Regions from separate parts of the Gracilibacillus sp. JCM 18966 genome, predicted to be linked through region 1. Evidence: a T-box and tRNA genes for the amino acid it is inferred to sense, from the RefSeq annotation. Region 1 holds a T-box; the other holds one or more tRNA genes.
The links. A T-box is a leader RNA that pairs with one kind of tRNA and senses whether it is charged. The one in region 1 lies ahead of ileS (isoleucine--tRNA ligase), so its partner is inferred to be a tRNA-Ile.
Positions count from the first base shown of each region.

Region 1 (4,339 bases):
AGAGCTGAGACTTTTACGTGATAAGATCATGGCGAATAATTGGCAGCATGCCCCATGCTCCTTTTTGTCTATGGGGATGAGTAATGATTATATGATTGCAATTGAAGAAGGCGCTACCCATATTAGAATAGGCTCTGAATTAGTTGGACCATATGATAACTGAAACGAGGTGATGCACGGTGGGAATGAAGGGGAAATTCAAAAACTTATTTGGACTAGATGAAGAATATGAAATCATTGAAGAAGAAATGGAAGAATTAGATGAAGAACAAAAGGAAAGACGCTCCAAGAAAAATGTTGTTAGCTTAAAATCCGTTCAACCAAGCGCAAAAATGGTATTGTGTGAACCACGTTCGTACGATGAGGTTCAAGATATTGCGGAGCATGTTGTGAATAGACGTTCTGTTGTGATTAATTTACAGCGAGTTGATACAGGTCAGGCAAGACAGATAATCGATTTTATGAGTGGTGCTGTTTATGCCGTGTCAGGCCAAATAAAAAAATTAGGGTCACAGACCTTCCTTTGTACGCCTGAGAATATTGAAATAACTGGTAGTATCACGGAAATAATGGAAGATGTAGATCCAGAGCAAAGGTGGTAATTTAATGTTTTGGTTGTTTAGAACGATAGATATCGCCATGGAGATTTATACTTATGCGATTATTATTTATATCTTAATGTCTTGGTTCCCTGGGGCAAGAGATTCCTCCATCGGACAGGTATTAGCAAAAATTGTAGAGCCATACCTAGAGCCGTTTCGAAAAATTATTCCTCCGATTGGCGGAATGATTGATATTTCTCCAATTGTAGCACTTTTTGTACTTCACTTTGCGAGACAAGGATTGGCTTATTTATTTATGAGTATTTTATATTAGGTGATGGAGATGGATATTTATCAACATTTTAGACAGGAGGAAGCACCTTTCGTTGATCAGGTAATGTCTTGGAAAGATGAGATCAACAGAAGCTTCATTCCACGACTGACAGATTTTCTGCACCCACGAGAACAGTGGATATTTCAATCAATAATTGGCAATGATGATACACTTCAGCTGGCGTTTTTTGGTGCATGGGAGCACGCCGAAAGAAAACGAGCAATATTAGCCCCATACTATGAAGAGCTGGGAGAAGAATCATTTGAAACAGAATTACTTCGGGCAAGCTATCCAATTAAATTTGTGAAAATCGAGCACCCAGATGTTCTCGGTGCTTTTCTTTCTTCAGGCATTGAACGAAAAAAAATAGGAGACATTAAGATCCATCATGGTGAAATCCAAATACTTGTCTCCAAAGATATTTCGACATATCTTTTATCAAACATTACCTCGATAAAAAAAGCTAGTGTTCAATTTGAGCCGATTTCACTGTCAGACCGAATGGTTAATAGCGACAATTGGGTGGAAAAAACGACTACTTGTGCTTCTTTACGCCTAGACGTATTGATAAAGGAAATGTACCAAGTATCACGTCAACAAGCCCTTGACCTCATTAAAAAAGGATGGGTAAAGGTCAATTTTCAAAAAATCGAACAGCCATCCTATTTTTTAGAGGAGAGGGATATGGTATCGGTGCGCGGAAAAGGTAGAACGAGGCTAACAGAAATACAAGGAAAAACAAAAAAGGACAAATTAAGAATCACTTTCGAAAAATTATTATAAAAATGCAGGATTTTTTGTGTTTTTGTCAAATATGTATGGTACTATAGTTAAAAGTACTGACTTGAATGAAGGAGGTGGCCGGTGTGCCATTAACACCATTGGATATTCATAATAAAGAATTTACCAGAGGGTTCCGTGGGTACGATGAAGATGATGTCAATGAATTCTTAGACCAAATTATTAAGGATTATGAGGCAGTGATTAAAGAAAAGAAAGAGTATAAGGAGAAAGTTGAACAATCAGAAGAAAAACTAAAACATTTCTCTAATATCGAGACAACTTTAAATAAATCTATTCTAGTTGCCCAAGAAACTGCAGAAGAAGTGAAGGAAAATGCTAAAAAAGAATCAAAATTAATCATAAAAGAAGCAGAGAAAAATGCTGATAGAATTATTAATGAAGCTTTACATAAATCAAGAGCGATTGCACTTGAAGTAGAAGAATTAAAAAAACAAGCAAAGGTTTTCCGCACAAGGTTAAGAATGATGGTAGAAGCACAGCTTGATTTGATTGACAATGATGATTGGGATGGCTTATTTAAAGTTGAATTAGAGAATGAGGAATTAGAAAAGGCGGAAGAAGCCAATAATTAAGAAATCATACTTGACGTTTTATCTGAAATTCTCTATAATTTATGCATTAATATCCATTATAAATACAGCGATTGGGACAGTATATTGATAACAGGTTATTCATAGCGAGTTAGGGATGGTGGGAGCCTAATATAGCGTATCAATAGAAGATCACCCATGAGTTGCTATCCTGAAGTAATTGGATGTGTAGGGATAGTCGATTGATTCACGTTACGAATAGAAAGTGGATAATTTACTGGAAATTATCTATTAGGGTGGTACCGCGAGCTCCTCTCGTCCCTTTTGGGATGTGAGGAGCTTTTTTAATCTAATGAAGGATACGAATCGTTTAGGGATGACAGAAAAAGGAGGAAATATAGTGGAATATAAACAAACGTTAAATATGCCTAAAACAGATTTTCCGATGCGCGGAAATCTTCCAAACAAAGAGCCTAAAATGCAAGAGCAATGGGATGAAGGAAAGCTATATGAAAAAGTCCAAGCAAAAACAAAAGGTAATCCATTGTTTATTCTTCATGATGGACCGCCATATGCAAATGGCGATATCCATATGGGCCATGCTTTAAATAAAATCTTAAAGGACTTTATCGTCAAGTATAAGTCGATGGCTGGATACCATGCACCTTACGTACCCGGATGGGATACACATGGCCTGCCTATTGAGCAAGCATTAGCCAAAAAGAAAGTGAATCGAAAAAAGATGACCATTGCCGAATTTCGCCAAAAATGTGCGGAATATGCATTAAAACAGGTAGATAATCAACGGGTTCAATTTAAACAGCTAGGTGTAAGAGGGGATTGGGAGAATCCATATATTACACTGAATAAGTCCTATGAGGCTGCACAAATTAAAGTGTTTGGAGAAATGGCGAAAAAAGGCTATATCTATAAAGGACTAAAGCCAGTTTACTGGTCCCCATCTTCTGAATCTGCCCTTGCAGAAGCAGAGATCGAATACCAAGATAAACGTTCAGCATCTATTTACGTTGCCTTTGATGTAAAAGATGGCAAAGATTTATTAGATGGTGATGAGAAATTTATTATTTGGACAACAACACCATGGACTATTCCAGCAAACCTAGCTATTTCCCTACATCCAGATTTAGAGTATGCAGTAATAAAAACGGCAAACCAAAAATTTATTATTGCTCATGACATGCTAGGCCAAGTGAATGAAACCTTAGAATGGAAAGATGCTGAGGTTATCCAAACATTTAAAGGGACAGAAGCAGAAAACATTGTCGCCAAACACCCTATCTATGATAGAGATTCACTAATTATTCTTGGCGATCATGTTACAACCGAAAGCGGTACAGGACTTGTTCATACGGCACCTGGACACGGTGAGGATGACTTTATTGTCGGAAGAAGATATGGATTAGATGTTCTATGTCCAGTAGACGAAAAAGGTTATTTCACAGATGAAGCGCCTGGATTTGAAGGACTATTCTATGACCAAGCAAATAAAGTGGTAACAGAAAAATTAACAGAGACTGATGCCTTATTAAAAATGGAGTTTATTACACACTCCTATCCACATGATTGGCGCACAAAGAAACCAACGATTTTTCGTGCAACGAATCAATGGTTTGCATCAATTAAAGATTTTCGCGAAGATATCTTAACTGAAATTAATCGAATTAACTGGATACCTAATTGGGGAGAAACCCGTTTGTATAATATGGTTCGTGATCGAGAAGATTGGTGTATTTCAAGACAAAGGACTTGGGGCGTTCCTATTCCTGTATTCTATGGTGAGGATAAAACCCCGATTATCACTGATGAAACGATTGCTCATGTTGCTAATTTGTTTAGAGAACACGGATCCAACGTTTGGTTTGAATGGGAAGCAAAAGATCTGTTACCAGACGGATTTACTTCTGAACATAGTCCAAATGGTACTTTCACGAAGGAAACCGACATTATGGATGTTTGGTTTGATTCAGGCTCTTCCCATGAAGGTGTTCTTGAGGAAAGAGAGGCATTACAACGACCTGCGGATGTGTATTTAGAAGGTTCTGACCAATACCGTGGCTGGTTTAATTCTTCTATCTCAACAGCAGTTGCGGTGACGGGGAAAGCCCCTT
Region 1 is NZ_AP043883.1:3,522,884-3,527,222, reverse strand. It holds gene ACZ5N5_RS17150 (YggS family pyridoxal phosphate-dependent enzyme) at 1-163, shown strand, start outside; gene ACZ5N5_RS17145 (cell division protein SepF) at 180-602, shown strand; gene ACZ5N5_RS17140 (YggT family protein) at 607-876, shown strand; gene ACZ5N5_RS17135 (YlmH family RNA-binding protein) at 886-1,659, shown strand; gene ACZ5N5_RS17130 (DivIVA domain-containing protein) at 1,743-2,252, shown strand; T-box leader at 2,311-2,536, shown strand; gene ileS (isoleucine--tRNA ligase) at 2,611-4,339, shown strand, end outside.

Region 2 (4,339 bases), 460 kb from region 1:
ATTATATCGTACGTGAGAGAAACAAATGGGACATTAAATAATGGAAAACTGACCCCTATGATGACGCCATAGAGAAGAATGGTGACATAGCTGGTTGGGAACACAAAAAGTAACACGGCTAAATATAAAGCTAGACCACCATAGAAAATGGCTGCTTTTCTTTTTTTGCTGCTAACCATCTTTGAGACAAAGTAATAGCTAATAAAGGAACAAAGGGAGATCAAAAAATTGAAAAGACCAAGCGAAAGCTCACTATTTGTTTCAATATACACCCAAATTGTAATAATAAAAATAAACAATCCTTCTCTTGATCCCTGTGTAAGGTGGGCGAATAGCACACTACGCCAATTCGTATTATGCTTCCTTTCTTTGAAAACCTCACGGATAAAGAAACGACCTGTTGCTTTTCTTTTCTTTAGATAAAACGAACAAACAATCGCTAAAAAGAAAAGAAAAAAAGATAAAAAGAAAATCGTGCTATATCCTTTGAAATTATCCATCAGTGTGATGATATAGCCAGCAAGTAAGGGTCCGACCATTCCACCAAAGGATTGTAAGGATCCAAGTATCCCATTAAATAAGTCTCGTGTTTCTGGTTCTGTTACTTCGAAGGTTAACACATTGTAAGCTAACCAATAGAAGCCATAGCCAATCCCTAATATAGCGCCAAGCATATAAGTATAATTAACGGCTTTTTCTCCTAGAAGGAGTACCACCATGTAAAAAATGGACAAAAAGATTACACCTATTCGAATAATCAGTGTCCGATCTACATGCTTCACACACTTGCCAGCGACAAAAAAGGAGATTGGTTGTAGCAAATAAATAAAAAGGTTATAGGTGGCAATATCCATATAGTCTCCTGATTGCTTCCATAAGAACACATTGACAAATGTGTTGGAGATAAAAGTGGAAAGTGCGTATAAACCACCGATAATCAGTAATATCTTTAAATCTCTACTTACTGGTATGGAAGGTTTTTTACTTGGAAATAACTGCATTTTCTTACACCTCATTTAAAGCCTATAATCTATAGTCTTTTCCAGTTTAAATGAGATATACGAAAATAAAGTTAGAAACCGATCAAGGTGTGAAGAAGTAATTTTGCGCCTATTAGAAAAACTCGCATTCGAGCTATTTTCGTTAGCTTTTCTAATACTCTGAATTTCAAAATTTATGCTTCGTCGCTTTACTTCCTGTAAAAAATTTGCAAGCAAAAAAGAAGTGCTACGATGAGCACTTCCTTTCCTTTTTTTATTTTGCTTCATTATATAAGCTTGCAACTTTATCCCAATTTACTACATTCCAGAACGCTGCAATGTAATCAGGACGTTTATTTTGATATTTTAGGTAATAAGCATGTTCCCATACATCAAGACCTAGAATTGGTGTTTTCCCTTCAGAAATAGGAGTATCTTGATTTGGTGTACTTGTAATAGCTAAGTTACCATTGTCAACTACTAGCCAAGCCCAGCCTGAGCCGAATCGTCCAGCTGCAGCATTTGCAAATTCCTCTTTGAACTTGTCAAAGCTACCAAATGCTTCGTTAATTTTGTCAGCTAATTCTCCAGTTGGCTCACCACCACCATTTGCTGATAGCAATGTCCAGAATAAACTGTGGTTGGCATGTCCGCCACCATTATTACGAACTGCTGTACGAATATTTTCAGGTACTGCATCAAGATTTGCTAAAATGTCCTCGATTGATTTATTTGCTAAATCATCATGACCTTCTAGTGCAGCGTTTAATTTCGTAACATAAGTGTTGTGATGTTTAGTGTGATGAATGTTCATTGTTTCCTTATCAATATGTGGCTCGAGTGCATCATATGCATAAGGTAAATCTGGTAAAGTAAAATTTGCCATGTTTATTCCTCCTATTTTTTAGTTTGAAGGTTCCTAACCTCTCCAATTCAAATATTATCAAATAGTCAGAATAGATTGCAAATAATTAGCATTTATTCACTATAGTATGAAAGGTTTTCCATCAAGTGAAATTAATTTTATAATAAATAAAAAAACAAGCTTTAACGTTCGCTTGTTGAGAATGGTGGCTCGGGACGGAATCGAACCGCCGACACACGGATTTTCAGTCCGTTGCTCTACCGACTGAGCTACCGAGCCAATTTTTTTATTCTGTTTTTAGACACTGTCCTAGTTATGTATAAATGGCGGAGGAAGAGGGATTCGAACCCCCGCGGGCCGTGAAGCCCCTGTCGGTTTTCAAGACCGATCCCTTCAGCCGGACTTGGGTATTCCTCCGTGTAAAAATATGGTGGACCCTGCAGGATTCGAACCTGCGACCGATCGGTTATGAGCCGATAGCTCTAACCAACTGAGCTAAGGGTCCTTCTTCTCTAAATATATAATGATGGGGCGACCGGTGGGGATCGAACCCACGCATGTCGGAACCACAATCCGATGTGTTAACCACTTCACCACGACCGCCATCGTCTAAGAAATTGGTAGCGGCGGAGGGAATCGAACCCCCGACCTCACGGGTATGAACCGTACGCTCTAGCCAGCTGAGCTACACCGCCATGGCTCCACAGGTAGGATTCGAACCTACGACCGATCGGTTAACAGCCGATAGCTCTACCACTGAGCTACTGTGGATTAAAATTATGTATTTACTGAAGCGACATTTAATAATTTACCATATAAAAAATATAACGTCAATACTTTTTTTGAACTTTTTTATTTAAAGAAGAAGGATTTCGGGATAACAAGCATTTTTCTAAGCTTGTTACCCCGAAAAGATTAATTATGTTTGCCACCAAGCACTTCATCGGCAATGTTCACAGCATGGTCTCCTATTCGCTCTAAATTACTAATAATATCTGCAAATACAATTCCTGCTGCTCCTGTACAAACTCCCTCATTCAGACGAATAATATGCTTTTTACGGTATCTTCTTTCCATTTTATCAATTTCATTTTCTTTCTGTACAACGGATAAAGCAGCTTCCCTATCCATTTGCTCTAATGCTTTAATAGCTTCCTTTACCGTTATAATGGTTAGATCGAACATTTCATTTAAATCTATCATGCCTTGCTCTGTAATATCTACCTTATTCGACATTTTGTAATTAATCAACTCAATAATATTCTCATAATGATCACCTATGCGTTCAATATCCCGAACGGCATTAATTAATGCAGAGTGATCGGTCTTTTCTATGTCTGATAGGGTCGACCCCGACAATTGAACTAAATAGGCTGTGATTTCCCGGTCTAGATTATTTAACGCACCTTCCAATTGTTGCGCCATATCAGCATTTTTGCTATTTTTCGTATTTAAAAAGGAGCTTGTCTCTTCTAGTCCTCTTATTGCATATTCACCCATTCGAATGACTTCGAATTTAGCTTGGTCTAGTGCAACAGATGGCGATTGTTGAATAAAAATTGGATCTAAATGCTTTGCTTTATATTCGACTTCGGTATCTTTTCCTGGAATAATCTTTGTCACGATCAGAGCCAATAATCCGATAAATGGAAATTGAATAATAGTATTCAGCACATTAAAGATTCCATGTGCAAAAGCGATCGTCATGGCAGGATTCAGTTCTAATGCTGCCTGGATATGCTCCATCATAATCGTATAAAAATGAATAAATGTAATGACAATCGTTGCTCCAATTACATTAAAGATTACATGTGTTAATGCAGCACGTTTAGCCGCAATAGTTGCTCCAATCGATGCTAAAACTGCTGTAATCGTTGTCCCGATGTTATCACCAAATAGTACCGGTAAAGCAGCCTTTAATTGGATAGCATCCTCAAGCATCAAGCTTTGTAGTATTCCAATGGTTGCACTTGAGCTTTGAACAGCAATGGTAAACACAGTCCCAATGACAGCGCCAAGTATTGGATTATTAGACATACTTACGGTTAAATCGTGAAATGCTTGTAAATCTCGTAATGGTTTAAGTCCAGAGCTCATTAACTCTAAACCAAAAAACAAGGCACCAAATCCGAAAATGGTTAAACCAATATTGGTAATTCGTTTCTCTTTAAAGAAAAATAATAAAAATGCACCAATACCTAAAATCGGCAATGCATATGCGCCAATATCAAATCCTATAATAAATGCTGTAATCGTTGTCCCAATATTAGCACCCATAATTACACCAATGGATTGTCTTAATGTCATAAACCCTGCATTTACTAACCCAACCGTTAGGACGGTCGTTCCGGAGCTTGATTGAATCAACACAGTCACAATCATCCCGGCAAGTACACCCATAAACGGATTGCTTGTAAATTTATCAAGTATGGTACGTAATCTGTCACCAGCGGATTTTTGAAGCCCTTCCCCCATATATTTAATACCTAAAAGG
Region 2 is NZ_AP043883.1:3,060,466-3,064,804, reverse strand. It holds gene ACZ5N5_RS14740 (MFS transporter) at 1-1,001, opposite strand, end outside; gene sodA (superoxide dismutase SodA) at 1,255-1,866, opposite strand; tRNA gene ACZ5N5_RS14730 (tRNA-Phe) at 2,049-2,124, opposite strand; tRNA gene ACZ5N5_RS14725 (tRNA-Ser) at 2,170-2,262, opposite strand; tRNA gene ACZ5N5_RS14720 (tRNA-Ile) at 2,274-2,350, opposite strand; tRNA gene ACZ5N5_RS14715 (tRNA-His) at 2,373-2,448, opposite strand; tRNA gene ACZ5N5_RS14710 (tRNA-Met) at 2,464-2,540, opposite strand; tRNA gene ACZ5N5_RS14705 (tRNA-Asn) at 2,542-2,616, opposite strand; gene ACZ5N5_RS14700 (Na/Pi cotransporter family protein) at 2,761-4,339, opposite strand, start outside.
Region 2: it encodes a tRNA-Ile, which carries the amino acid that the T-box ahead of ileS (isoleucine--tRNA ligase) is inferred to sense. The anticodon was not compared.